2 linked regions of the Sinorhizobium fredii NGR234 genome follow. The protein of the gene in region 2 binds, or shares a complex with, the protein of the main gene of each other region. Links are inferred from orthologs where the notes say so. Each region holds a gene or a part of one and is shown on either strand. Other genes may lie near its edges. The genes, in order: carA and carB.

Evidence for each region.
Region 1: the proteins of carB (region 2) and carA are in contact, whole or in part, in a solved structure (PDB 1KEE), measured with the Escherichia coli proteins. The link is inferred for Sinorhizobium fredii NGR234 from one-to-one orthologs.

The regions. Positions count from the first base shown.
Region 1 is NC_012587.1:2,357,954-2,372,011, forward strand. The notes cover bases 1,961-4,785. They hold carA (glutamine-hydrolyzing carbamoyl-phosphate synthase small subunit), read left to right. Parts: upstream 1,961-2,682; coding sequence 2,683-3,888; downstream 3,889-4,785. Other genes in these bases: NGR_RS22535 (GatB/YqeY domain-containing protein), read right to left, coding at 1,961-2,358; NGR_RS22545 (ISAs1 family transposase), read right to left, coding at 4,092-4,785. In the rest of the region: dnaG (DNA primase), read right to left, coding at 1-1,766; more of NGR_RS22535, read right to left, coding at 1,909-1,960; more of NGR_RS22545, read right to left, coding at 4,786-5,204; NGR_RS22550 (pyridoxal phosphate-dependent aminotransferase), read right to left, coding at 5,462-6,664; NGR_RS22555 (hypothetical protein), read left to right, coding at 7,104-7,487; NGR_RS22560 (hypothetical protein), read left to right, coding at 7,477-7,671; NGR_RS22565 (PQQ-dependent sugar dehydrogenase), read left to right, coding at 7,874-9,055; NGR_RS22570 (hypothetical protein), read right to left, coding at 9,065-9,493; NGR_RS22575 (cold-shock protein), read left to right, coding at 10,369-10,584; NGR_RS22580 (BA14K family protein), read left to right, coding at 10,735-11,145; NGR_RS22585 (MBL fold metallo-hydrolase), read right to left, coding at 11,217-11,858; NGR_RS32425 (hypothetical protein), read right to left, coding at 11,949-12,110; NGR_RS22590 (DUF1236 domain-containing protein), read left to right, coding at 12,347-12,970; NGR_RS22595 (MarR family winged helix-turn-helix transcriptional regulator), read left to right, coding at 13,209-13,691; NGR_RS22600 (response regulator), read left to right, coding at 13,897-14,058. UniProt on the Escherichia coli protein: Small subunit of the glutamine-dependent carbamoyl phosphate synthetase (CPSase).
Region 2 is NC_012587.1:1,611,798-1,627,092, reverse strand. Bases 230-4,291 are described here. They hold carB (carbamoyl-phosphate synthase large subunit), read left to right. Parts: upstream 230-599; coding sequence 600-4,091; downstream 4,092-4,291. Other genes in these bases: NGR_RS19110 (DUF6894 family protein), read left to right, coding at 4,270-4,291. In the rest of the region: ypfJ (KPN_02809 family neutral zinc metallopeptidase), read right to left, coding at 1-184; more of NGR_RS19110, read left to right, coding at 4,292-4,548; NGR_RS19105 (MFS transporter), read right to left, coding at 4,677-6,140; transcription elongation factor GreA, read left to right, coding at 6,430-6,906; NGR_RS19095 (glycosyltransferase family 4 protein), read left to right, coding at 7,045-8,100; NGR_RS19090 (glycosyltransferase), read right to left, coding at 8,109-9,131; NGR_RS19085 (glycosyltransferase), read right to left, coding at 9,128-10,159; NGR_RS19080 (glycosyltransferase family 2 protein), read right to left, coding at 10,282-11,094; NGR_RS19075 (Lrp/AsnC family transcriptional regulator), read right to left, coding at 11,203-11,673; trxB (thioredoxin-disulfide reductase), read left to right, coding at 12,070-13,044; NGR_RS19065 (LysR family transcriptional regulator VtlR), read left to right, coding at 13,160-14,056; NGR_RS19060 (lytic transglycosylase domain-containing protein), read left to right, coding at 14,739-15,295. UniProt on the Escherichia coli protein: Large subunit of the glutamine-dependent carbamoyl phosphate synthetase (CPSase).

The sequences.
Region 1 (14,058 bases), 740 kb from region 2 along the record:
TGCAGGTAACCCTCGCGCGCATCTTCGGGCGCGGCCGCCGTCGTCGCGGTCCATAGCCGCGCATAGCGGATCTGCTGGTCGAGCGCGCCGATCAGGACGCCGAAGCCCTCCGTTTCCAGTTGTTCGACGAGCCCTTCCCGTGTCAGCCGAGGTCCGTTCGTCGCTGCCGCGTTCAAAACCGCCGCCCAGCAGCGCTGCAGATCGCGATGATCGAATTCGATCGTCGAGATCTCGTCATATTCGTCGAAAAGCAGTTGCGGGTGGTTGACGATCGTCAGCGCGAGTACGCTTTCGCGCAGCAAGGGCACAGCCTGCTGGCCACTGACAAGAGAGGAGCGCGCCAACCGGTCGGAAATCGTGGTCGGGCCGGCGTTTCGGTCGGCGCCGGCCTGGCGAAAGCCGCCGCCTTGCCGTCCGCCGCGATCTCGCCCGCCCCGCTCGAACGGCCGCCGTTCACTCCTGAACGGCGCACTGCCCTGCAAAAAGGCATTCAGCCGGTCGCGCATGTCCTGGCCGTAATGGCGGCGCACGCTCTCGTCGCCAACGACCGAGGTCACCTGCCGCAGCCGCGCTTCGAGCTCGGCGCGTTTTTCCGGCGTGTCGAACCCGCCGCCCTGTACCTCGCGCATCCAGACCATGTCGGCCAGCGAGCGGGCATTGGCGAGCACCTTGTCGAACGGCTCGCGCCCTTCATGGCGGACGAGATCGTCCGGGTCCTTGCCGTCTGGCAGCATGGCGAAACGGACCGAACGGCCGGGCTTCAGATGCGGCAGCGCCAGATCGACGGCGCGGTTGGCCGCCCGGATGCCGGCACCGTCGCCGTCGAAGCAGAGCACCGGCTGCGCCGTCATCTTCCAGAGGAGATCGAGCTGATTCTCGGTGAGCGCCGTGCCAAGCGGTGCCACGGCATTCTCGAGACCCGCCTGGTGCAGCGCGATCACGTCCATGTAGCCTTCGACGGCGATGATCGTTCCTGTTCCGTCCGCACCCTGCGAGGCCCGCCTTGCCCTGGCGAAATTGAAGAGCACGTTGCCCTTGTGGAAGAGCTCGGTCTCGTTGGAGTTCAGGTATTTGGCCGGCGCATCGGCCGACATCGCCCGCCCGCCGAAGGCGATCACCTTCTCGCGCGCCGAGAGGATCGGAAACATGATGCGGTCGCGAAAGCGGTCGTAGGAGACCGGAACGTCCGGCCCATGCACGACGAGCCCACAGGCCTCGATCTGCTCCTTGCCGACGCTCTTGCCGGCGAGGAACTCCTTCAGCGCATTGCGGCTGTCCGGCGCAAAGCCCAGCCGGAAAGTCTCGATCGTGCGGCCGGTCAGTCCGCGTTCACGCAGATAGGCGCGTGCCTTCGCCCCCGTCGCGGCCTGGAGCTGGTCCTGAAAGAACTGCGTCGCCAGTTCCATGACGTCGAGAAGACTCGTTCGCTCCCTCTCCCGCCGCTCCGCCTGCGGATCGGGCTGCGGCATCGGAACGCCCGCCATATCGGCGATCTGCTGCACCGCTTCGGGGAAGCTCAGACCCTCGAGGTCGGTCAGGAAACGGAAATGGTCACCGGAAACGCCGCAGCCGAAGCAATGATAGCGGCTCTTGCGGTCCTCGCAATGAAAGCTCGGCGACTTCTCGCCGTGAAAAGGGCAACAGGCCCAGTAGTCGCCGCGCGACACATTGGTCTTGCGCCGGTCCCAGGTGACACGCTTGCCGATCACGTCCGAAATCGGGACGCGGTCGCGGATCTCGTCAAGGAAGGACGGTGAAAAGCGCATGAATACCTCTGGCCAGCTTCCATATAAGCGGCATGGCTGGAGGAAGCCACCGTTCCCCATCGATCTTGCCCGCTTTTCACAGGCGGCCATCGAAGAGGATGGGAACTGAGGCGCCGCCGCGGATCAGGCGCGGCGCAGTGGACTACTTCAACAGTTCCTTGATGATGCCGGAAGCTTTTGCGAAATCCATTTGGCCGGGATAGCGCTCCTTCAGCGCATTCATGACCTTGCCCATGTCGCGCAGCCCCTGGGCGCCCGTTTCCTGGATGATCGCGACGCAGAGTTCCCTCACCTTTTCCTCGGAGAACTGCTCGGGCAGGAACTCGTTGATGATGGAGATTTCCTGCCGCTCCTGCTCGGCGAGTTCCGGGCGGCCGCCCTGATCGTAGATACGTGCCGATTCTTCGCGTTGCTTGATCATCTTGGCGAGGATCTGCATGATCTCGTCGTCGCCGGCCGGCCCCTTGCTTTGGCCGCGGTTGGCGATGTCGCGGTCCTTGATGGCCGCCTGGATCAGCCGAACGGTCGAAGTGCGTCGGCTATCCTTGGCCTTCAGCGCTTCCTTCAGGGCATTTGCGAATTGCTCGCGCATCTCTTTCTCCATGCCGAAGCCGGCCCGCGCTGCCTGCGGGCGGAGCCGTTCCTTGCCTTATTGTCGTCGCCGTCTTAAACCAGTGCGGCAGGTACAATCAAACCTAATACGCAACTGTTTGAATTATAACGAACTTTATTTCCGGACAATTCACCGCGGCCGGTTGACCCGGTTAACGCCTTTGTCTATTTTCCGGCACCTGCACGAACATCGGCATGAACCTCTTTCTCGCGGGGCTTCCGCGCGCCATGCCGCATGCAATTTGAAATGGGGCTGAACCGACCGGCTTGAAGCCGCGCCTTCCGCCGCAACGGGATAGGAACGATGACCGCGACACCCGCATGGACAACCCAGAAACCCACCGCTTTGCTCGTTCTGGCCGACGGCACGGTGATCGAAGGCAAGGGCATCGGCGCGACCGGCAAGGTTCAGGCCGAGGTCTGCTTCAACACGGCGCTGACCGGCTATCAGGAAATCCTCACCGATCCCTCCTATCTCGGCCAGATCGTCACCTTCACCTTCCCGCATATCGGCAACATCGGTGCCAATGACGAGGATATCGAGGATCTGACGCCTGCCGCCCGCCACGGCGCCGTCGGGGTGATCTTCAAGGCCGATATCACCGATCCCTCCAACTACCGGGCTGCCAAGCACCTTGACGCCTGGCTGAAGGCGCGCGGCGTCATCGGGCTCTGCGGCATCGACACGCGGGCGCTGACCGCCTGGATCCGCGAGAACGGCATGCCGAACGCGGTGATTGCCCACGACCCGTCCGGCGTCTTCGACATCCAAACGCTGAAGGCGGAAGCGAAGGCCTGGAGCGGTCTGGTTGGGCTCGACCTGGCCAAGGTCGCGACCTCCGGTCAGTCCTACCGCTGGAACGAGAAGCCTTGGGCATGGAATGAGGGCCACGCCACACTTGGCGAGACCGAAGCGGCCTATCACGTCGTGGCGCTCGACTATGGCGTCAAGCGCAACATTCTGCGCCTCTTCGCCGGCCTCGATTGCCGGGTCACGGTCGTTCCGGCCGCGACGAGCGCTGACGAAGTCCTGGCGCTCAAGCCGGACGGCATCTTTCTCTCGAACGGCCCGGGCGACCCGGCCGCCACCGGCGAATATGCGGTACCGGTGATCAAAAACCTGCTGAAGAGCGACATCCCGGTCTTCGGCATCTGCCTCGGCCACCAGATGCTGGCGCTGGCGCTTGGCGCCAAGACCGAGAAGATGCATCAGGGCCACCACGGCGCCAACCACCCGGTGAAGGACCACACGACCGGCAAGGTCGAGATCGTCTCGATGAACCACGGCTTCGCGGTCGATTCGAAGTCGCTGCCGGAAGGTGTTGAAGAGACTCACATCTCGCTTTTCGACGGCACCAATTGCGGCCTGCGCGTCAACGGCAAGCCGGTCTTCTCGGTCCAGCACCATCCGGAAGCCTCGCCGGGCCCGCAGGACAGCCATTATCTGTTCCGTCGCTTCCTCAACCTGATCCGCGAGAAGAAGGGCGAACCGGCGCTCGCCGAACGCTGAGAGCAATCGCGCCCGTCTGGCTGCCAGAGGAGACAACCCCCTCTGGCCTGCCGGCCATCTCCCCCACAAGGGGGGAGAATACGCGCGGCTGCCGATCGCTCGGACCGAAACGCGCCTACAAGCGGAACCCTGACGCCTACAAGCGGACCCTCAATTGAAGCCACAGAGGGCGCCCCGTCGATTCTCCCCCCTTGTGGGCAGGGCTATCGCATATGAGTAAAGAACTCATGGAAGAAATCTCTGTTCCAGTTTACGCGGCGCATTTTGCTTGCGATGGGCTTGTCGAGTGGGTGGGCCGCCAAGATGTCGCGCGCCAGCCTGCGGATGACGGCAAGATTTTGCGGGGCATTGTCCTTGCGGCTGCGGGCGTCGTCTTCGTGGAAGACGACGTCGAGGCTCCAGTGCAATTGGTTCTCGATCGTCCAGTGGGCGCGCACGACCTCGGCGAGCTTGTGAGGCGCAAGTACTTTGGAGAGGGCGATATAGCGCACGGAGGTCACCGCCCTGCCGTCGGCGCCCTGCCGCGTGGCCTGGATGCGGCCGATCGCCTTCAGACCGGGAAAGGCGGGCGCTTGCTTGAACGCCTTGAGTGGCAGGACGCTGGCGCGGCGGGTTTCGAGGCGGCCGTGGCCGGTCTCGCGGGTCTCGTGGAAGGCGAGGTCACCGGCCGCGTCGGCCGCCACGAAGCCGGCTTCGGCGCAGGCAAAGAGCCGGCCGCGATTGGCCTTGAGCGCCAGGGCATAATGCGCCTTGCGCCCGATCAGCGCCTTGGCCGTGTCGGGGCGGCAATGCAGCGCGTCCGCCGTGACGATGCAGCCCTTCAGGTCGATGCTCTTCAGCAGCGCCAGCGTTGCGGCGACCTCGTCGGAACCTTCCGCCCGTTTGGTCGCCACCGACAGCCGCGTCTCGGCATCCCAGACGCTCACCATCACCGGCGGCATGAAGGCGCGTCCCTTTTCATAGCCGCGCCGCAACGCCTTGCCGTCGACCGCCACCACACCGCGCGGGCGCGGGCCGAGGCCCAGCCCCTGGCGCAGCGCCGCCAGAAAGGCGCCGAGCGCCCGCGCCAGTTCGTCCGGGTCGATGAGCCGGAAGATGCGGCTGAAGGTGTCGTGGCTCGGGCAGCCGTGCCGGAGCGTGACGATCTCCTTCAGTTCCGCTTCCCGGCCCTCGACGAATTCTGCGATCTCCACGCAGTTCTTCGCCCCGCAGAGCGTCGCCGCCAGCGCCAGAAACAGCAGCTCGGCCAGATCATGCCGCGCATTGATGTCGCGCGGATCATGTATTTCCCGTAAAATCGACAGAGCAAACGGCATCAAGGCGCCCTCGTAAAAGAGAAAGCCTTCCAAGAATCCATTCAAAGCTTCCTGGCAATACCTAATACTGATATGCGATTCCCCTGCCCTTGTGGGGGAGATGGCCGGCAGGCCAGAGGGGGTATTGCCGCCAGCCCCGTCATATCCGAAGAGAATGTCGTAGGCTCAACCCGTTAGCATCTCGCCCTGACTCGAAATCTGAACATGAAAGAGCCCGCCGCAAAGGGCCGGCTCTTCATCAGTGATAATCGCTGCGCTTACTTGCAGGCGCCGCAGAAACGCTGGATGCGGCGGCAAGCCTCTTCGAGGAGTTCCTCGGAGGTCGCGTAGGAGATGCGGAAGTTCGGGCCGAGACCGAAGGCCGAACCGTGCACCACAGCAACGCCTTCCGCTTCCAGAAGTTCGGAGACGAAATCCTCGTCGGTCTCGATGACCTTGCCCGATGGCGCGGTCTTGCCGATCAGCCCGGCGCAGGAGGGGTAGACGTAGAAGGCGCCTTCCGGCGTCGGGCAGGCGATGCCCTTGGCCTGGTTCAGCATCGAGACGACGAGATCGCGCCGGCCCTGGAAGATCTCCTTGTTGCGCGCGATGAAATCCTGCGCGCCGTTCAGCGCCTCGACGGCGGCCCACTGCGCGATCGAGGTGGCACCCGAGGTCTGCTGGCCCTGGATCATGTCCATCGCCTTGATGAGAGCCAAGGGGCCGGCGGCATAGCCGATGCGCCAGCCGGTCATCGCATAGGCCTTGGAAACGCCGTTCATCGTCAGGGTACGGTCATAGAGGCCGGGCTCGACCTCGACCGGCGTTGCGAACTTGAAGTCGCCATAGGTCAGGTGCTCGTACATGTCGTCGGTCAGCACCCAGACATGCGGGTGTTTCATCAGGACGTCCGTCAGCGCCTTGAGTTCGTCATGCGAATAGGCCGCGCCCGACGGGTTCGAGGGCGAGTTGAAGACGAACCACTTGGTCTTCGGGGTGATCGCCTTGTCGAGATCCTCGGCCTTGAGCTTGAAGTTGTTCTCCTGCTTCGTCGAGACGAAGACCGGCGTGCCGCCGCAAAGCGCCACCATTTCCGGATAGGAGACCCAGTAGGGCGCCGGGATCACGACTTCATCGCCCGGGTTGAGCGTCGCCATGAAGGCGTTGAAAAGAATCTGCTTTCCACCGGTGCCGACGATCGTCTGGGCGGCAGTGTAGTCGAGGTTGTTCTCGCGCTTGAACTTCTTGGCGATCGCTTCGCGCAGTTCCGGGATGCCGGAAACCGGCGTGTACTTCGTCTCGCCGCGGTTGATCGCGTCGATCGCCGCCTTCTTGATGTTGTCCGGCGTGTCGAAATCCGGCTCCCCTGCTCCGAGGCCGATGACGTCACGGCCTTTCGCCTTCAGCTCGCGGGCTTTCTGCGAAACGGCAATGGTGGCGGAGGGCTTTACACGGGAAAGGGCATCGGCAAGGAAGGCCATGGTGTGAGGTCCTGATCGTTTCGAAACGGGCGTGAGACGCTACGGAACGGAAGACCGGGCTCCATAGCGGTTAGGTCTATGTCGAAAGACGTCCGGTCTTGCAAGCGTTCGGCTGAGAAAAATACCCGTAAGGCCGCGCAAAATGCGTCACCATGACAAAGTTTCATCAGAACGATCACGAACGCCCATGGGATGACGGCCGTCCGCCAAGGGCGGCGACCAGCCGGGGCGGTCGTCTCGCCAAGGTTCCCAGACCCGACGCGTAGGAACTATCGACCGCAACGCTGCGGCTTAGAAAATCGGCGCGCCCACGAGTTTTTGCATCGCCTTTGTTTCGCCACAATAACTGTCGCAGAGCGCCGCAATTCCGTCCTTCAAGAGCCGATTTCCGGGCGTCATCTCACAGGGGTGCGAACGCAGTGGCATCATGGGGGTCGCTATGTTTCTCGACGACGAAATCGCTTCGACGCGTACAGGCCGCAACGAGGCCCGCTGGGGATTTTATCTCGCGCTGGCGGCTCTCGCAGTCTGCATGGTGATGATCTTTGGACTGGTGGTCGAGACGTCGGCCCAGGCGGCGGAGCCGGAACAGCAATCCGGCGCGGCAGCAAAGCTTGCCATGCTGGTCGTTGCCGACCCCGCCTCGGCGGCTCCGTCGGGGCCGGTCGGGCTCGATAGACCGCAAATGCCGACGGAAGGTGACCGGCAGATCCTCGCCGGCGCGACGCTGCTCGCCGCCGCCCTCACGGCCGGCACCACTTTTGTCGTCGGCAGCCAGGTCGCCGCGTTCAGCAGGGCGAGAAGCAGACGCCATGGCCGATAACGAAGACGACCTGCCTGGACAACGCGCCGGTTTCCTTGCCCGGCTGTCGGCCACCGAAACGATCATCGTGGCGATCATCGCCATGGTTGCCCTTGCCGGCTTGATGCTGATCGGCAAGGATTTTTACATGAAAGCCAAGAGCGAGCATTTCGCAGCGGAGAAGCAGCTCACAAGCAGCAGCTAGGGGTCAATATCGAGCCCTTCTGACGCCGCGCCTTCAAGGAAGCGGCACTCCCGCGCGTTGCCGCCCGCACCCGCGATAAAGCCGTTTTGATCGAATTTGACTTGAAGCAACGGCGGCTGAGTACCAGTTTCTTTCCTGAACGGAAAAGAGCGGCCGAATCTGCTTCAGCAGGCTTGCCGCCGCGTTAGGAGTGTCGAATCGCATGCGGCCCGGGCAGTGGACAAGAACCAAGCTAAGCCAGATCGGCGCGGCGCTCGCCCTGCCCCTGGCCGCAGCCTCGTTCCTGTCGGTCGCCCTGCCTGCCGCTGCTCAACAGGTCCGGGAATTCCAGACGCAGACGGGAACCCTCCTTGTCGAGACACTGGCGGGCGGGCTCCAGCACCCCTGGGCGGTCGAAGTCATGCCGGACGGCGCACTGATCATCACCGAACGGCCAGGACGCCTGCGCATCCTCCGTGACGGCAAGCTCTCCGCTGCGGTAAAAGGCGTTCCGGACGTCGCCGAACATGGCCAGGGCGGCCTGCTCGACATTGCGCTCGACCCGCAATTTTCCGCCAACCGCGCCCTGTACCTCACCCTCTCGGCCCGCGGCGACGGCGGCTACGGCACCGTTCTGGTGCGGGCGACGCTCTCCGCCGACCAGCGGAGTCTGACGGATGTGCAGGAAATCTTCCGGATGAGCCGGTTCACGCGGGCCGGCCAGCACTTCGGTTCGCGCATCGCCATTGATCGCGACGGCAGCCTTTTCTTCGGCATTGGCGACCGGGGCGATGGCGAGCGCGCCCAGGATCCGCGCGACCACGCCGGCGCCATCCTGCACATCAATGCCGATGGTTCCATCCCCGCCTCCAACCCTTATCGTGTCGGTACCGAGGGCCGTCCGGAGATCTGGTCGAAGGGGCACCGCAACCCCCAGGGCATTACCTTCGATCCGGCCGACGGCAAGCTCCTGACCGTCGAGCATGGGGCACGCGGCGGTGACGAAGTGAACAACCCGCAACCGGGCAAGAACTACGGCTGGCCGCTGATCACCTACGGCAAGGACTATTCCGGCGCGGAGATCGGTGAAGGGACGGCCAAGGACGGCTTGGAGCAGCCTCTTTACTACTGGGATCCCTCGATCGCTCCCGGCGCGCTCGCCGTCTATCGCGGCAGCATGTTTCCGGAATGGAACGGCAACCTGCTGGTCGCGGCGCTGAAATACCAGTTGCTGGCGCGCCTGGAGCGAGACGACACCGGCGCGATCACGTCCGAGGAACGGTTGTTCGATGGCGAGTTCGGCCGCATCCGCGATGTGGTCGTCGCGCCGGACGGTGCGCTGCTCATGGTGACCGACGAGCAGAATGGAGCCGTTCTCCGGGTCTCGAAGGCGCCGACCCAGTGAGGCATCACTTCAGAGCGAGGCCCTGACTTCCTTTCGGAACATGAACTTCAGCCCGGACCACACCGGGTCCACCGCACAGACCTTTATGTCGACAAGGCCGTGCGGCAGGAAGATCTCCCGGAGAGCATCCTCCGTGAGCGTGGTGGCAACGCCGGAAGCACGTTTCGGCCAGGATATCCAAAGTATCCCATCGGGCTTCAGCCGGTCGGCCAGGGCCGATGCCTGTACCTCGAGCCTGTCCCTCTCCGTCTCGAAGCAGTGGATGTAGTCAAACCGGCGAGATGCTGTCCCCTCGATTGATCTGGCAACCTGAGCAAATCCAGGATAGGCCGCGATTTCCTGCAGGTGCGCCGGCACATCGAGAAGCAGCGCCGCCTGTCCGTCGCGCAGGCCGAGCTTTTTCCCAAGGGCCGTCCCTGAATAGCCCGCCAAGTTCATTTCCGATCCGATCGACATCGTGACGCACGGGCCTCGTTTCGGGCCGCGAGGATGAAACTTGCCCGACAAAAACGCAACTGGTAGAGCGGCGGCGCGATCACGGGGCGAAGCCGCCTTGTGTTGCTTTTCGTCCTATTCGCTCACCCCGGGACTGCCGGAGCCCACGAAGCGGCGCCGGCAAGCGGCGGAAGCCGCCGCTTGAAACTGCAAGAATTAGCTACATCGGCAAGCCAAGCTGGACTTACTATATTACTTATTTACTGTTCTCGGCCGCTCTACTTTGCCCAAAAATGGATCAGCATGCAGCAGAGGCGAGCTACAGAGAAAGTTCTTTGTATTTTTTCTGTAAGTTCGTGCAAGCGCTTCACCGCCTGGCGGCTTTCCGCGAAGCATGAGACTTATCAGAGGGTTGCGACTCGAATTCCCAACTGCCCAACATAGAGGCATGTTCGACAGCGACACGATTTGGCGCAAAAAATCCAATGTGCCGCATCGGTCCACCAAAAAGCTGTGGATTCAACAGCTTGCGCCGCGTCCGGAATATCCTTTGCCGCGGCTCGAATTGACCTGTTTTTGAGCAATGAGAAGACTCAATACCTCGCCGGAAAAGTTTTGCTTGCCAATTCAAAATAAACTGATCACTCTTACTCTGTTCGGGCAATTTGCGAACGCGGGAAGATCTTGAAATAAATGCGAGCCGGAGACGCAAACCACTCCGGGCGGAGAATCGTGGGAGGGCCAATTTGCCATCCTTCTCAAGGTTCGCTGCGATAACAGGACCCTTTCCTCAATTGTCGAGAACTGCCTGCCCCACGCCCTTCCGGGCAAACTGTAATGCCACCCTTCGACCGGGTGGAGAGAAAAGGACCTGACGCATGGCCGAGACTGGGACTGTAAAATTCTTCAACACCGACAAGGGCTTTGGCTTCATCAAGCCTGAAAACGGTGGCGCCGATATCTTCGTGCATATTTCAGCCGTGCAGGCCTCGGGCCTGAACGGACTGAGCGAAAACCAGAAAGTATCCTTCGATACCGAGCCGGATCGCCGCGGCAAGGGCCCGAAGGCCGTCAACCTGCAGATCGTCGGCTAACGCCGCTCTCTGTCACTGATCAAGTTTGCAGCCCGGCATTTTTGCCGGGTTTTTTCGTTCAGGCTCCGTTCAGTTTGGGCCGGATAGGGTCTGCCCATCATGAAAGCCGGACCTTCAGTTCGGCTCCTCCATGCACAGGATTGAAGCCCCATGAACAACTTCCTCAAAGCAGCCGTTCTCTCGCTCTCCGCCGCCGCCCTGGTTCTCCCGACCTTCGGCACTGCGCAGGCAGGCGATCACGATGATGCGTGGGCGGCAGGCGCGGTTGGCCTGGTCACAGGCACCCTTATCGGCGGCGCGATCGCCTCGCAGCCCCGCTACAGTGAACCGGTCTATATCGATCCGGAGCCCGAATATTACGAGCAGCGTCCGGTCTATCAACCCCGCCCGGTATACCGCGCCCGCCCGGCCTATCGCCAGGTTGTCGTCGACAGCTACGATCTTGAGCCCTGGACCCCGGCCTGGTACCGCTATTGCTCGCAGCGCTACCGCTCCTTCGATGCGGAGAGCGGCACCTTTGTCGGTTATGACGGCCGCAGCCATTTCTGCACTGCCGGCTGATCGCAGCGCCATTTGAACGCAAAACCCGTGCCTCACGCGAGGCACGGGTTTTTTCATGTCCATATTTTCGATCAGAGCCCGCGCAGATACGGGTTGGTGCGACGCTCCTCGCCGATTCGGCCACCCGGTCCGTGGCCGCAAATGAAGCCGACGTCGTCACCGAGTGGAAGGATCTTGTCGCGGATGGAATCGAGGAGCTGCTGATGATCGCCGCCCGGCAGGTCGGTGCGGCCGATCGAGCCGTGGAACAGCACGTCGCCGACATGGGCAAAATTCTGCGCGCGATTGAAATAGACGACGTGGCCGGGGGCGTGGCCGGGGCAATGCAGCACCTCGAAGACATGATCTCCGAATGAAACCGTGTCCCCGTCGTTCAGCCATCGGTCCGGCAGGACGTTCTGCACCTTCATCGCCAAACCGAACCGTTCCGCTTGGCTCTCCAGCCGTTCGAGGAGCGGCAGGTCGTCCTTGTGCGGGCCGATGATCTCAAGCCCGAGCGCCTCTTTCAATTCCTTGGCCCCGCCGGCGTGATCGATATGGCCGTGGGTAAGCCAGATCGCCTTGAGCGCGAGGCCGTTTTCGCGGATCGTCTGCAGGATGACGTCGACGTCGCCGCCGGGATCGACAATCACGCCTTCCTTCGTCTCGCTGTCGAACAGCACCGTGCAGTTCTGCTGAAAATGCGTAACCGGGATGATGCCCGCCTGTAACATGCCGATCCTGCCTCGTTTTCCACATCGCCAATAGGCGGGCGTCGCCGCCGCGCCACCTATAGCGCTATATGGGCGCGGAAACAGCGCAAATCAGCGAAGGGCGACAATTTCCGTTGTTTCCACCGCTGTCGGAAATTGCACCGTGGTGAGCAACAGGGCGGAGACGGCGAGCTTCGCCGCCACGACAACAAGGACCAGCGGACGCAGCCGCCGGGCGGTAAGCGTGGCCTCTTCGACAGTCTCATACTGCATAACCCGGCCTCCCGGTTGATGGCGCCCTCTGCACAGGGGGCGAAACTTCGTCCAGTTCCTCGCTGCGTGTCCTCGGTGATGGGGAGCGATCTCGCTTACATCGAGACGCTCCGCCGTCGGCCCAAGCAACGCTCGGCGACGGCAATATGTTTCATGTTCACATTTCCTGATGTCACGCCGGGAACATCCAAGGCGCGCGGGGCGTTTGGCCCGCATCATAGAAGAGGAGCAAGACAATGAAGACCCTCTCCCCCCACCTGATCAGAACGGTCGCGGCAGCGGGTTTGATCCTCGCTGCCGGCGTCTCGTCCGCTGCTGCAGCGATGAGCGCGACGGCAGTGACCGACCTCAACGTGCGCGCCGGGCCTGGTCCGCAATATCCGATCGTCGCCCTGGCGGCGCGCGGCAGCACGACCGTGCTCGAGGGCTGCATCGAAGGTAGCCTGTGGTGCCGAGTGAATGTCGGCGGCGTCAGCGGCTGGGCCTATGCCAGGTATCTCGCAGCCGACCAAAGCGGCTCGACGGTGGTGATTTCCGAACGGCGCGCGGAACTCGGCGTTCCGGTCGTGACCTACGAAGCGACGGGCAGCACCGTGGCCACTCCGGCCGAACCCCTCGAATTGATCGGCCCTGTTGAAGAGGTCGATGCCATCACCCCGCCTGCGGCGGTAGGCACCTACATCACCTCTAACCCCGTGGATCCGGTCTATCTTGACGGCGAGGTGGTTCTCGGCGCCACATTGCCGAACACCGTCGCCGTCCGGCCGATCCCGGACTACAACTACGAATACGTTATGGTAAACGGCCAGCCTGTTCTCGTGGAGCCCTCGACGCGGCGGATCGTCTACATCTATCGCTGACGCCTACTGAATTACGAGCGTCCAAGCGCCGCGCGTGTCCAACGCGCGGCGCACCTGTTTCCGTAGCAACCGGCCTGCCGCCTCCAAAGACAGGTGCGCAGCGGCCCCGCCGCCTCCAAATGCAGCGACGGGATTTGAATGCTATTTGGCTCGTCAGGCGTAGAATTGTGTCAACAAAGCTGACATGTCTTTCTATATATGTCGCTAAGCGCAATCCGCCTTGAAAGGAAATGACCGCGTGGCCGGCCAATCCAGGGACAACAGCCAATTCATGACCGAAGTCGGCCGCAAGGATGAGGACACCATCGACTTCGAGATCATCGAGTTGCTGTTTTTTGCCTACCGCGATTTCACCGGCGATCCGGATGCCATTTTGGAAAAGAGCGGCTTCGGGCGCGCGCATCACCGCGTCGTGCATTTCGTCAACCGGGAGCCGGGAATGACCGTGGCCGACCTTCTCGATACGCTGAAGATCACCAAGCAGAGCCTCGCCCGCGTCCTCAAGCAATTGATCGACTCAGGCTATATTCGCCAGGTGACCGGTCCGGAAGACAGGCGCCAACGCATGCTCTATACGACGAAAGAAGGCCAGGCTTTGGCACGGGCGCTGGCGGAGCCACAGTCCCGCCGCATAGCGGATGCATTGGCGAAGACCGGTCCCGGCGCGCGTGAAACCGTCAAGCGGTTTCTCGTAAACATGAAGAACAGCGCCGCGGACTGATGCCGGGGCTCTGCCTTCGATTTTATTAGGACAAGCGGATAAACCCCTGCAATCGGGGAATGGGGCGGCCGCCGCGCATCTGCTTCAATGCGGGGCCACTCAAATTTGGGAGGAGGATAGGCTGATGACCCGGACCGGTTCGATTCGACGTCAGCGCGATCCAAAGGGGAAATAAGGCTCTGCCGAGTATAAGGGTTTGCCAAGCATGATAGCCAAAGCGAAAGTGGCCGATGACGCGGCGCATCTTCTGATCGTGGATGACGACCGGCGCATTCGCGACCTGCTCAACCGCTTTCTGGTGGAACAGGGGTTTCGCGTGACGACGGCGGCAGACGCCGGCGAGGCGAGGCGAAAGCTCATCGGACTT
Region 2 (15,295 bases):
AGAGGATAACGAGGAAGATGATCGTGCCGAAGCTCAAGCCACCGCCGGCGCGACGCATGCCGCCCCCGCCGGTCGGAATGCGGAATCCTCCGCCGCGGCCGAAGGGGCCGCCTCCAAGGCCGCCGGGGCTTGCTCCCCGCTGATCCTCGACGTTGCTGGACTGGCGGCGGCCCTTCCATTCCATGATCTGTCCTCCGGAGACGTCGCTTCTACCTTGGCGCGTTGAACAGTTATATGCCCGCGCGACGACCCATGTAAAACGCAATCGCCACCGGGCGGTTTCATCGGGCGGGTCATTTTCTGCGCTATTTCCGACCTGTCCGCGTCCGGGCGGCCGATGATGTCTCTGCGCTTTCGACTTCCTATCTGCGACGCGCGGCACGGTGCATGGAGTGCTGGTGACTGCGCCTTCCGAATGGGTCGCGGGCGAGAAGCGAATATCTTCGGTTTATTGTCGATTCCGGAATTTTCGGGGTTCCGCTGGCAGAGACATTTGCCTATAAGCCGCTTCTAGCCTGAAAACACCATTCATTGCGCACCCGGCCGGTGATCTCCCACCTCGGCCGGTTTTTCGCGCAACCAGAAAACGGATGACAACCATGCCGAAGCGCCAAGATATCAAATCGATCCTCATCATCGGCGCGGGACCGATCGTGATCGGCCAGGCATGCGAGTTCGATTACTCCGGCACCCAGGCTTGCAAGGCGCTCAAGGAGGAAGGCTACCGGGTCATCCTCGTCAATTCCAACCCGGCAACGATCATGACCGACCCCGGGCTTGCCGACGCGACCTATGTCGAGCCGATCACCCCCGAGGTCGTCGCCAAGATCATCGCCAAGGAACGTCCCGACGCGCTGCTGCCGACCATGGGCGGACAGACGGCGTTGAACACGGCGCTTTCGCTGCGGCGGATGGGCGTTCTCGACCGCTACAATGTCGAGATGATCGGCGCCAAGCCCGAGGCGATCGACAAGGCCGAGGACCGCGCCCTCTTCCGTGAGGCGATGGCCAAGATCGGGCTCGAAACGCCGAAGTCGCGGCTGGCGAATGCCACCGACATCAAGGACCTGGACCGCAAGGCACATGAGGCGGAACGCGCCGCGCTCAAGGCGAAATTTTCCGGGAACGACCTCGACTCGGCGCTCGACGAACTCGAGAACAAGTGGAACCTCGGCGAAGGCGACCGCAAGCAGCGCTATGTGAACCACGCGATGGCGATCGCCGCGCAGGCGCTCGACGATGTCGGCCTGCCGGCAATCATCCGGCCCTCCTTCACGCTCGGCGGCACGGGCGGCGGCATCGCCTACAACCGGTCGGAATTCTTCGAGATCGTCGGCAGCGGTCTCGACGCGTCGCCGACGACGGAAGTCCTGATCGAGGAGTCGGTGCTCGGCTGGAAGGAATATGAAATGGAAGTCGTCCGCGACAAGGCGGACAATTGCATCATCATCTGCTCGATCGAGAACATCGACCCGATGGGCGTCCATACGGGCGATTCCATCACCGTCGCGCCGGCGCTGACGCTGACCGACAAGGAATATCAGATCATGCGCAACGCCTCGATCGCGGTCTTGCGCGAGATCGGCGTCGAGACCGGCGGATCGAACGTCCAATTCGCCGTCAATCCGGAAAACGGCCGCTTGGTTGTCATCGAGATGAACCCGCGCGTCTCGCGCTCTTCGGCACTCGCCTCCAAGGCCACCGGTTTCCCAATCGCCAAGATCGCCGCCAAGCTTGCCATCGGCTATACGCTCGACGAACTGGAGAACGATATCACCGGTGGAGCCACGCCGGCCTCGTTCGAACCGTCGATCGACTATGTCGTCACCAAGATCCCGCGCTTTGCCTTCGAAAAATTCCCAGGCGCCGAGCCCACGCTGACCACCGCAATGAAGTCGGTCGGCGAAGTCATGGCGATCGGCCGGACCTTTGCGGAATCGCTGCAGAAGGCGCTTCGCGGGCTCGAAACGGGATTGACCGGTCTCGATGAGATCGAGGTCCCGGATTTCGACGAGAACGGCGACGGCCGCAACGCCATCCGTGCCGCGATCGGCACGCCGACCCCCGACCGCTTGCGGATGGTCGCCCAGGCGCTGCGCCTCGGCATGACGGAAGCGGAAGTGCACGAGGCCTGCAAGATCGATCCCTGGTTCATCGCCCAGTTGAAGGCGATCGTCGACATGGAGGCCCGCATCCGCGAACACGGCCTGCCGCAGGATGCGGAAAACCTCCGGATGCTGAAGGCGATGGGCTTCTCGGACGCACGGCTTGCGACCTTGACCGGCAAGCGCCCGAAGGAAGTGGCGGAATTGCGCAACGCGCTGAACGTCCGCCCGGTCTATAAGCGCATCGACACCTGTGCCGCCGAATTCGCCTCGCCGACCGCCTACATGTATTCGACCTATGAGACGCCGTTCGTCGGCGCCGCGCGTTCCGAGGCGCAGGTCTCCGATCGCAAGAAGGTCGTCATACTGGGTGGCGGCCCGAACCGGATCGGCCAGGGCATCGAGTTCGACTATTGCTGCTGCCACGCGGCCTTCGCGCTAAAGGACGCCGGCTACGAAGCGATCATGATCAACTGCAACCCGGAAACCGTTTCGACCGACTATGATACCTCCGACCGGCTCTATTTCGAGCCCCTGACGGCGGAAGACGTGATCGAGATCATGCGCGCCGAACAGGAAAACGGCACGCTGCACGGCGTCATCGTGCAGTTCGGCGGCCAGACGCCGCTGAAGCTTGCCGAGGCGCTGGAGAAGAACGGCATCCCGATCCTCGGCACCGCACCCGACGCGATCGACCTTGCCGAGGACCGCGACCGCTTCCAGAAGCTCTTGATGAAGCTCGATCTCAACCAGCCGCGCAACGGCATCGCCTACTCCGTCGAGCAGGCGCGGCTCGTCGCCGCCGAAATCGGCTTCCCGCTGGTCGTGCGCCCGTCCTACGTTCTCGGCGGCCGCGCCATGCAGATCATCCACTCGGAAGGCATGCTGCAGACCTACCTGCTCGATACGGTCCCGGGGCTGGTGCCGGAAGACATCAAGCAGCGCTATCCGAATGACAAGACCGGCCAGATCAACACGCTGCTCGGCAAGAACCCGCTGCTCTTCGACAGCTACCTGACCAATGCGATCGAAGTGGACGTCGATTGCCTGTGCGACGGGAAGGATGTCTTTGTCTCCGGTATCATGGAGCATATCGAGGAGGCCGGCATTCACTCCGGCGACTCGGCCTGCTCGCTGCCGGTACACTCGCTCGACAAGAACCTCGTCGACGAGCTCGAGCGCCAGACGGCGGCACTTGCCAAGGCGCTGAACGTCGGCGGCTTGATGAACGTGCAGTTCGCCATCAAGGACGGCACGATCTATGTCCTCGAAGTCAATCCGCGCGCGTCCCGCACGGTTCCCTTCGTCGCCAAGACGATCGGCGCGCCGATTGCCAAGATTGCCGCTCGCGTGATGGCCGGTGAAAACCTGGACGATGCGATCGCCGCCTATGGCAAGAAGCCGGATCCGCGCAACCTCAAGCATATTGCCGTCAAGGAAGCCGTGTTCCCGTTTGCCCGCTTCCCGGGCGTCGACACGCTGCTCGGTCCGGAAATGCGCTCCACCGGCGAAGTGATCGGCCTCGACACCGACTATGCGCTGGCCTTCGCCAAGTCCCAGCTGGGCGCCGGCGTCGACTTGCCGCGCGACGGAACGGTCTTCGTCTCTGTACGTGACGAGGACAAGGTACGGGTGCTGCCGGCCATCCGCGTTCTCGCGGATATCGGTTTCAAGGTCGTGGCGACCGGCGGCACGGCACGGTTCCTGGGCGAGCACGGCATCACCGCCACCAAGATCAACAAGGTGCTCGAGGGGCGGCCGCACGTCGAGGACGCCATTCGCAACCGCCAGGTCCAGCTTGTCATCAACACCACGGACGGCAACAAGGCGATCTCCGACTCGAAGTCGCTCCGCCGTGCGACCCTGATGCAGAAGGTCCCCTACTACACGACCATGGCCGGAGCTGAAGCTGCGGCTCACGCCATCAAGGCGCTGAAGGCGGGCAACCTCGAAGTCCGTCCGCTGCAGAGCTATTTCGACGCTTGACGGAAGGTCTTGGCGCACCCGGAATGCCGGGTGCGCCATCGTACGTCGAAGTTCAGTAACGCCGCTGAATACAACCTGAACGTCTGGTTCAGGCCCCATTCGGGTGCGACGTGGTTCTCTGATCCCATGAGCAGCGAAGCCGAAATCAACCGGCAAGGCGCAGGACTGGGGCAACGACGTGCGGCACTATTTCTTTGATCTCCACTGGGTTGATGGACGCTTCATCGACGAGGAGGGTATCGCCCATTTCGACGATGGTTCGGCGCTCTTTTACGCCCGGCGCATTGCCGACAAGATCGGCCGCGATATCGACTACGGATCGTTGACGGTGGAGGTCCGCTCCCGCGAGGGCAAGTTGCTCGCGACCGTTGCGCCATCCGAGGGCCGCGGCTGCGAGCAGTTTGCCTTGATTGCTACAGCGCCGCGCGCCTTATCAGGCGCGCAAAGGTCGCTGTAGCCCTTGGAATTGCTGCATGTCTTCGTCCTTGAATCGAGGACGATTTAAGGAGACATGCAGTAGGCGCCGCCCGGGCGTGTTCCGCCACCAGCGTGAGAACGCCGTTCCCCTGGACGGGGCCGCAGCCCTTACTTGAGCTGCGCGGCGCGAGGTGCCCGCCGCGTCAAGCGAAGAGTTCGGATCGCGAAAAAGAGCGATGCGGCGGCAATGACGCAGGCCAGAGCAAACACGATGGTCAGCGACAAGGACAAGACCTGCTCGCTGACGTCCTCATCGAGGCCGAAAGTATTGGCGGTCACGCCGAAAAGGGCGGCGCCTATCGCGTAACCGGCCGATTGCAGCGTCGGCAGCAACGCCGACGTCTTGTCGCGTTCTTCTCTGGTCGACACGTCCATCAGAAATTGGCTGAGTGTTCCCCAACTGATCCCGAAGCCGGCCCCGATTGCGACCTGCCCAACGAACACCAGACCGTATTCGCCGCTGCCGACGGCGAGCGTCAGTCCGATGAGACCAAGGCAAAGGATCAGCGGCCCCGCCCACATCAGCCGAATGCGCACTGCGTGCGAGGGCAGGCTGGCGACGAATATTGCCGTTGCACTCCAGGACATGGCCATCAAGGCGCTGGAAAAGCCGGCGGCTGTCGGTCCGAAGTCCCACGATTGCTGCATTGAATAGACGAGATAAACGGAACCGGACGCCTGGGCCAGCGGCATCAACAGGACGACCCAGAGACCGGTGCCGAGCGCGGTTCGCATCGAGAAGGCCCCGAACGGCAGAATGGAGTTCGGCGATCTGCGATCGGATTGGACCGCCGTCATGAAAACGGCGATTGCCATCATCAGAAAAGCCGCCGTCACATAGCCGTTGCCGGCAGTATTGGAGATTGAGATCAACAAGATGCCGACACCGAAGGCGAGTACTCGCAGCAAGGGAATTGCCCCTGCCGCTCCCTTGCGGTCCTTCGGCTGGCGGACGATCGTGACGACGAGCGCCAGGAAGACCGCCACGGCTGGTATGTTGACAAAGAAAGCGGCGCGCCACGACCAGTATTCCGTCAGCAGTCCGGAGATCAGCGGGCCGGCAAAGGCGGCAGAGGCCCAGACGATGGCTTCCGCCCCGAACACCTTGGGAACGAGGCGCGGCGGAAAAAGCTCTGGTATCAGGGCGTAGCAAACACCGGCAATGATGCCCTCGCCCAATCCCTGCAGCAGCCTGCCGGCAAGCACTTGCGGCATGCCGGTTGCGAGCGTCGCGATGACCGTGCCCGTGGCGAAGACAAGTGCCGCGGCGACAAGCGTATTGCGCGCACCGAATCTTGCTTTCTGATTGGCGGCCAAGGCGCCGCCGATAATGGCGAAGACGAGATAGAGCGTGAAGGCCCAGGACAACAGGGCCGCCCCACCGAATTCCTCGACCGCCGTCGGCAAGGCCGTCGAAATGAAGAACTCGTTGAAGGCAAAGAGCGCGACGCCAAGGCACAACGTCACGGTTGCCGCGAGATGGTCTCTCGTTAGCAATTCGCTCCAGCGGCCCTCACCATCCCTCTGCATCGTCACGCTGGAGGTCCTCGGGTTCTCTTCGACTACACTCATGGATTGGTTCCGATCGCTTGTTCATGGAACCAGGACTGATACAACCTCAAGCGCTCTTGAGGTAAAGAGGGTTTTTCAGGTGCCCGCTTTTTCGAAGAAGCTCGGGGCCGAGCATGGCCCTCGCCAGACCGTGAACCGGCGCGAAAAATCTGGCTTTCGCGCTTCCGTTTCTGTTATAAGAACGGTTCAGATGTTTTCGGACGGTTCCGGTGCTTTGCTCCGGGGACCGTTTTCTTTTGCGTCGGCGCCGCCGAAAGGCGGCGCCGCGCGCTTGATAAAGGACAATGAAATGGTCGACAAGGTTCCGATGACCCAGGGTGGATTCGCCAATCTGCAGGAGGAGCTGCGCTGGCGCCAACAGGAAGAACGCCCGCGAATCATCGAGGCGATCGCCGAAGCACGTGCCCATGGGGACCTGTCGGAAAATGCCGAATACCATGCCGCCAAGGAGGCGCAGAGCCACAACGAGGGCCGTGTTTCCGAGCTCGAGGATCTGATCGCCCGGGCGGAGGTCATCGATCTTTCGAAGATGTCCGGCTCGAAGATCAAGTTCGGCGCCAGGGTCAAACTCGTCGACGAGGACACCGAGGAGGAAAAGACCTACCAGATCGTTGGCGACCAGGAAGCCGACGTCAAGGCCGGCCGAATCTCGATCTCCTCGCCGATCGCCCGCGCGCTGATCGGCAAGGAGGTTGGCGACTCGATCGAGGTGAATGCACCGGGCGGCTCCAAGGCCTACGAAATCCTCGCCGTTCAGTGGGGCTGATCGCCCGAGGCCGACAGCAGAAACACGGAAACGCGGCGGGGTGATTGGACCTCGCCCATTCCCTTCAGGGCGCGGCATTCGTTCCGCCCCTCTCTTCCCCAAAGAACCTGAAGCTAGAGGCGCAAGGAGCGCGCTCACGTGGCCGATATCCGGGACATCGAGATCATTGCGCCCAATTTCAAGCGCCGTCTCTCCGGTGTCACTTCGACGATCATCCAGCTCATTCCCGTTCAGCGCAACCTTGGACAGAAGATCGCGGTGCTCGGGTCCGGGCTTCCCAAGAGTCTGCCGTCCGTCCGGTTTCGCGATCTGATCCACCTCTGGCAGAAGCCGGCAGGCCGCCGCTGTCGCGTCTGGCATGCGCGCCGCAATGTCGAAATGCTGCCGGCTATTCTCCTGCGCGATCTGCTGCGGATGAAGATCCGGATCGTCTTCACCTCCGCCTCGCAGCGGCGGCATACCGGGTGGAGCAAGTTCCTGATCAGCCGGATGGACGCGGTGATCGCCACCAGCGCGAAGACCGCCGCCTATCTGGAGGTTCCGAGCACCGTGATCCTGCATGGGATCGATACGCATCGGTTCCGGCCGCCTGTCGACAAGGCGACGGCGAAACGGGCGCTCGATCTCGATCCGTCCAGGAAATATGCCGGTTGTTTCGGCCGTGTTCGACATCAGAAGGGGACCGACCTCTTTGTCGACAGCATGATTGCCCTTTTGCCCAGCCGACCCGAATGGGGCGCGATCGTCGCCGGACGCGCCACCGGCCCTCACCTCGCCTTCGAGGCTGAATTGAAGGACCGCGTCGCCAAGGCGGGACTCGCCGACCGCATATTGTTCGTCGGCGAACACACGAATATTCCCGATTGGTACCGCGCCCTCGATCTGTTCGTCGCACCGCAGCGCTGGGAGGGTTTTGGCCTGACACCGCTCGAGGCAATGGCGAGCGGCGTGCCGGTCGTGGCAAGCGACGTCGGGGCTTTCTCCGAATTGATTGCGGAGGGGCCGCACGAAACAGGGCTTATCATTCCGGCGGGGAATCTTGAGGCGATGGTCGATGGTGCGGCCGCATTCATGGATGACCTGCCGCGGCTTGCCGCTGCCGCTGCCAACGGTCTGTCGCGCGCGTCGAGGAATTTCGCCATCGACGGCGAAGCTCAGGCAATCGGCGCGATCTACGACAGGCTGATGCGCTGACCGGCGGGTTACCGCTTCGAGGCGAACAGCCTCAGATAGGCATCGGTGATCGCCTGCTTGGAGAACTGGCCGACCAGCGTCTCGTGTCCCCGTTCGGCGAGTGCGGCTCCCAAGGTGCGGTCGTTGGCGATGCGCTCGATCGCGCGCGCGAAGCCATCGGTATCGCCGATGTCGACCATCAGACCGTTTTCGTTATCGCGCATGAACCATTGCGGGCCTTCGGAGCGACTTGAGACGACGGGCGTTCCCTGCGCCCACGCTTCCAGGATGACATTGCCAAGCGGTTCGTGGCTCGAAGCCATGACGAAGATGTCGGCCGCCGCTAGGAACGGTCTTGTGTCCTTCTGCCAACCGGCGAAGCGGACCCGGTTCGCGGCACCCAAATCGGTTGCGAGCTTTTCGAGGTTCTCGCGCTCCTCACCATCGCCCAGCAGCCAGAGGTAAACGCCGGGCACTTTGGCGACCGCCTCGATCAGCGTGTGGAAACCCTTCCGTTCCACGAACCGGCCCATCGACATGACGACGGGTGCGTCCTCCGGCGTGTCGAGCGTCGTTCGGCTGATCGGTTCAACACGCTCGGTGCTGGTGAAGTTGGAAATGACCTCGATGTCCCGCTTCCAGCCAAGCTTGCGGACGTGTTCGGCGATCCCGGGCGTATTGCAGACGATGCAATCCGTGTTGCGAAAATAGTCGAGGCGTGGCGGATAGTCGCCGAGCCGGGAAATCTTGATGCACCCTCTGTAGGCCGGCATCAGTTGGCTGGCGCGCGGTGCCCAGGCCATCAGCGCGTTCGGCCTATCGCGCCGCGCCATATGCATCACCTTGCGCGGCAGGAGCAGACGATCGAGCGACAGGTTCCGGAAATTACTTTCCGTTATCCTGGTCGCACCTTCGATTTCGGAGCGCCACTGTCGGTCGGGCCGGATGACCGAGGTCTGCTCGACACCGCGTTCGGCAAGGGCATTGACGAGATGGACGAAAAAGCGCTCGGCGCCGCCATCCTTGCCGAAGTGGAAGTGCATGACTTTCATCGCTGCGCAGCACCCTTTGCGAAGAGTTCGAGATAGGCGTCGGTAATGGCCTTCTCGGAAAAGCGCGTCTGCAGCGTTTCCCGACCGCCGGCGCTCAGCTTTTCCCGCAATCCCGGATCGTCGCGCAGCCTGCGGATCGCGCTTGCAAGGCCCTCGTCGTCGCCACAGTCCACCATCAGGGCATCGCGCTCATCGGTCATCACCCAGGAAGGCCCTTCGGCTCGCGCCGCAACGGTCGGCTTGCCGGCACCCCAGCCTTCGAAGCACACATTGCCAAGAGGCTCATGCGACGAGTTGATCGCGAAGGCGTCGCCAGCGGCGAGGTAACCATAGGCATTGGTCTGCCACCCGGGAAAGCGGACACGATCTCGTATGCCGAGATTGTCGGTCAACCGCTCCAACTCCTCCCGCTCGGGTCCGTCGCCGAGCAGCCAAAGATAGGTACCCTCGACCTTCTGGATGGCGCGAAGCAGCCCGTCGAACCCCTTGCGCTTGACGAAACGCCCCATGCCGACGACCACGAAGGCTTCGGCGGGCGTTCTCATCTCAGCGCGCGCGATCGGCGCGACGGGCGTGGCACGCGTGAAGTTCGCGATTACCTCGACGCCGCGGCGCCAGCCGAATTCGCGCACCTTGGCGGCGATGTCCGGCGTGATGCACACCAACGTCTCAACATTGGTGTAGTAGCCAAGGTGCTCCGGATAGTCACCGAGACGAGAAATGCGGAAGGCATCCTTGTAAGGAGGCATGAAGCGGCTGGCGCGCAGTTGCCAGGCCATGATGACATCGGGCCGGAACTCCCGGAGGATGCGCGACATCCGCCAGCCCAAGAAGAATCGCGACAACGAGACCCGTCGAAAGACACCCTCGTAAATCCGTGCGCTACCCTCGATTTCGCCGCGCCAGCTGCGCCCGGGGCGGATCAGCACACGCTGCTCGACGCCCCTGTCGTGCAAGGCGTTGACCAGATTCACGAAGAACCGCTCTGCACCGCCTTCCTTGCCGAAATGAATATGCATGACTTTCATAGGTCACCTTTTCCGGGCATTAGAGCGGGATGCGCTTACCTGCGTTCGCGCCGACCGCCCTATCTCTTTGTTTTTGCCGCATTTGTGCGACGGCAGGTGATTCCACCTGCCTGCAAAATGCTCTAGCGGGAAAGCGCATCGTCGACATTCGGCCGGTTTTTCAGCGCATGCCGTTGATAGACCTTAGCCGCGGTCAGGAACGCATAGACCGCCCCGGTCATCGCTTCGATGAAGCCTGGAAAGCCGCAGCGCCACAGCCCGTTGCGGAAATAAAGCCGGTAGAAATAGAGCGGCGGGCCAAACAGCATCTTGTGCGGCCGCAGCGCCCTGCCCTCCGCGAACTGCTGATCCGCTTTCAGCGTCGAATACTTGTTTTCCTTGAGGATCTGCTCGTCGATGATCAGCGGCCTGTAATGCAGCAGGCTGCCGGTTCGGGCCGCGCCCGCCTTGCCGTCCGGAATAATTCCTTCGTGCACCTTCTGGTCAAGGTCGTAGCGGCCGCAACCGTTGCGGATGAGACGAAGATTGCGCCGCTCACGCACGTTTTCGGGCGTATAGCCGTAGCCGATCAGATAGGGGCGACGCGCCACCCGCCAGCCGACGATATCTGCCGGAGCGTTCAGAAGCGAAGGCAGCAGAGCCTTCAGCGCCTCGTCTAACCGCTCGTCTGCATCGATGTTGAAACACCAGGGCTGACCGCACTGCTCCAGGGCGAATTGCTTCTGCCCGGCATAGCCCCGCCACGGTTCGTACATGAACCGGATGGGCCAGCCCTTGTCGATATAGGATTGCACCAGCGCCGCCGTGCCGTCGGTCGAGCCGGAATCGACGATGACGATTTCGGCGCATTGCGAGAGGCTCTCGATGCAATTGCCGAGATAGGCCTCCTCGTTCAGGCAGATGATGAAGGCGGAGAGCGGGAGCTTTGGCGTCATTGAGATCTTCTGACCGGCCGCGTGCGTGGTGCGAAGGGGGCTCGTGTCGCGAGCGTCAGGTTTCTGCTGCCCAGTTCGCCCCGATTGAATGGCAATGGCGATGCATCGCTAGATCTCCACCTGGCAGGCGTCCTTCACTTGGCGGATCGTCAGCATCGTCCGTACTGTATCGACATTGTCGGTCGCAGTGAGCTCTTCAATAACGAAATCCTGAAAGGCCGCAAGGTTCTCGGCCACGCACTGAAGCAGAAAGTCCGATTCACCCGAGACCATCCAGGCCTCGCGAACGAGCGGCCATGAGGCGGTGCGGGCGGCAAATGCCTTGAGATTGGCGTCCGACTGGTGCTTTAGCCCAACCATGCAGAAGGCAACGAGGTCATAGCCGAGCGCGGAGGCATTCAGAAGCGCGCGGTAGCCGCGGATGACGCCGGCTTCCTCGAGTTTGCGAACGCGGCGCAGGCATGGCGGCGCCGAGATGCCCACGCGTTCGGCCAATTCCACATTTGTCATTCGGCCATTGCCCTGCAGCTCGCGCAGGATTTTCATGTCGATTGCATCGAGGTCGACGCGTAGGACCATTTTGCCAACATCCCCGTTTCCATGGACCCCGGTTCACGGGGTTCCTCTTGTCCGCCGCCAGCCGGTCTCGCCGGGGCGATATTTCTCATGCTGTGGGTAGCACGTAACGCTATCCCTGAACGAGAGTGCCGCGACTTGCGTGCACAAAAACCTTTCTACCACCGCCGGCGGTCGCGCGACCTCGCCGCCGACAGGCACCGGATTGGCTGACTTTCCAGCAAAAGCGATGCAAAAATGCCCGATCTGGTGTCAATTTCATGGTGCGGCCGCAAGCACTTGTGTGTATCAGCAGCAGTGCCCTTGAAAGAGCGCGCTGTGAATACCTAAACTAGGGCGATATTTTCGACCCCAGCCGGACTCGACCAGTCGTTCGTCCGGCAAATTAAGGACCAAAGCATGACCGCCCGCCACACAAAAGTGCTGATCATCGGCTCCGGCCCTGCCGGCTACACCGCAGCGATCTATACGGCCCGCGCCATGCTTTCGCCCGTGCTCATTGCCGGCATGGAGCAAGGCGGCCAGCTGATGATCACCACGGATGTGGAGAACTATCCGGGCTATGCGGATCCGGTCCAGGGCCCCTGGATGATGGAGCAGATGCTGAAGCAGGCGATCCATGTCGGCACGGAGATCGTCAACGACATCGTCACCGACGTCGACCTTTCCGTGCGGCCGTTCCGCCTCAAGACGGACAGCGGCACGGAATGGACGACCGACGCGCTCATCATCGCGACCGGCGCCAAGGCCAAGTGGCTTGGGATCGAGACCGAGCCGACTTTCATGGGCTTCGGCGTTTCCGCCTGCGCCACCTGCGACGGCTTTTTCTATCGCAACAAGGACGTCATCGTCGTCGGTGGCGGCAATTCCGCCGTCGAGGAGGCGCTTTATCTCTCGAACCTCGCCAAGTCGGTCACGGTCGTCCATCGGCGCGACGCCTTCCGGGCGGAAAAGATTCTGCAGGAACGCCTGTTCGCCAAGCCGAACGTCAAGATCGTCTGGGATCATGAAGTCGTCGAATATCTCGGCACACCGGCAAAGCCGCCGATGCCCGCCTCGGTCAACGGCGTGAAGCTTCGCAATACGAAGACCGGCGCTGTTTCCGAAATGGCGACCGATGGCGTCTTCGTGGCCATTGGTCATGCGCCGGCCGTAGAGCTCTTCAAGGGCAAGCTGCGCCAGAAGCCGAACGGCTATCTCTGGACGGCGCCGGACTCGACCGCAACCGATGTGGCCGGGGTGTTTGCGGCCGGCGACGTGACCGACGACATCTATCGCCAGGCGGTCACCGCCGCCGGCATGGGCTGCATGGCGGCGCTCGAGGCGGAGAAATATCTGGCGGGTCATATGCCCGTCGCAATTGCAGCCGAATAGAAGCTGCAAAACGGGGCTGACGTTGGAGAAGCGCGGCCCCGTGTGGGAACAGACGCATCGGTGACGCGCGGAGGACATGCCCTTGTCCCCCGAACGGTCCTTTATGGGGGATTTCATGTCGCTAGACTGGGATAAACTGCGCATATTTCATGCGGCGGCAGAGGCCGGCTCGTTCACGCATGCGGCAGACAAACTCCACCTCTCGCAATCCGCCATCAGCCGGCAGGTCAGCGCGCTCGAGCAGGATGTCGGCATCAAGCTGTTTCATCGCCATGCGCGCGGGTTGATTCTGACCGAACAGGGCGAAATGCTCTACCGGACGGCGCACGAAGTGCTGATGAAGCTCGAAAGCGTCAAGGCGCAGTTGAGCGAGACTACCGACAAGCCAAGCGGCAAGCTGCGCATCACCACGACCGTCGGTCTCGGCCAGGGCTGGTTGACCGACAAGATCCAGGAATTCATGGCGCTCTACCCGGATGTCCAGGTCCAGCTCATTCTCGACAATGAAGAGCTCGACGTGAACATGCGACACGCCGACTGCGCCATCCGCCTGCGCCAGCCGCAGCAGTCGGACCTGATCCAGCGCAAGCTGTTCACGGTGCACATGCACATCTATGCCGCGCCCTCCTACATCAACAAGAACGGCGAGCCGCAGTCGATCCAGGACCTCGACAATCATCGCATCATCACCTTCGGCGAACCGGCACCCAACTATCTGCTTGACGTCAACTGGCTGGAGATCGCCGGGAGGGATCCGGACAATCCGCGCGTCTCGCACTTGCAGATCAACAGCCAGACCTCGATCAAGCGCGCTTGCCTGCTTGGGATCGGCATTGCCATGCTTCCCGACTATATCGTCGGCCGGGACCCGGGCCTGATTCAGTTGCCGATCAGTGCCGACATCCCTTCTTTCGATACCTATTTCTGCTATCCGGACGAAATGAAGAACGCCGCGAAGCTGAAGGTCTTCCGCGACTATATTGTCGCCAAGGCCCGCAACTGGAATTTCTGACGCCCAGCGCGATTGCTCGATTTATGGGCAGTTGCCAATCCCACCGTTAAGCCCTTGTTTTTTGAGGAAGTATTTTTGCGCCCGAAGCATCGGCGCAGAGCAAGCCTTTTTGTGCGATGCAAAAATATGCAGGAATGCGCGGACGGCATGGCTGTCATGCATATTAAATGATTGCTCCTCGCCCAAAAAAGCAGCATACCAAACCCAGCTGATGCATCTTTGGTGGCTTCTCCTCCCAGTGCCACCGCAGCAGCTGTTCCCCTCTGGAGGTTTTAATTACCTTCACAACTACAAGGGCCCAAGTTTTCTTGCGGCCCTCTTTTTTTGCCCGCAAACACGCACAGCCTTCAGTTGCGAAAATCTGTTGCGGAGCCATTGAACGGTCGCGCGGCGTTCCCCATATAGCTTTTGGTTGGTGCACCTGGCGGCTTCCTCCTCCCCGGCCGTCGCATCAGCTGTTCCCCTCTGGAGGTTTCCAACCTTCACAACTGACAGGGCCCAAGTTCGCTTGTGGCCCTCTTTTTTTGTTCCGTGCCGGCCGTGGTTGCGACGCTGCCGGTTGCCGCGTCTGCCCTGTTTCTCGTCGTCAGCGAAAATGCTATTTGTGATCACGCGTTCATCGCCGAGGAGCCGTATGGTCAAACCGAGCAGAGCGGGCCGATGCCACATCTGGGGCAACCGAATGGGACGTCTGGCGTGCGCTGCCGGGGCTACGCTGCTGTTCACAATCGCCCTTGCCGGTATCGGGAACGCCCGAACCGACGCTCCGGTCGCGCGCAAATGCGTTTACTCCGGTGTTTCCACGGCGAAGCCGCCGGTTCCCCTCTGTATCAGCCGAGAGAATTTCGCCCGGGACGTATGCGGCATCATCGAACACTATGCCGAGGCAAACGGCCTGCCTCCGCCCTTCTTCGCACGGCTGATCTGGCGCGAAAGCCTGTTCCAACCGGACGCCGTCAGCCCCAAGGGCGCCGAAGGGATCGCTCAATTCATGCCCGGAACGGCGAAGCTGCGCGGCCTGTCCAACAGCTTCGACGCCGTGGCCGCCCTCGGCAAATCAGCCGAGTATCTAAGCGAGCTAAAGCTGCGCTACGGCAATCTCGGTTTCGCAGCTGCCGCCTACAATGCCGGCGAAGCCGGGCTGGAGCGGTTTCTGGAGATCGATTGGCTGCCCTATGAGACGCGCGAATACGTCCTGGCGATCACTGCCCACGCCGTGGAGGACTGGCGCGACAACCC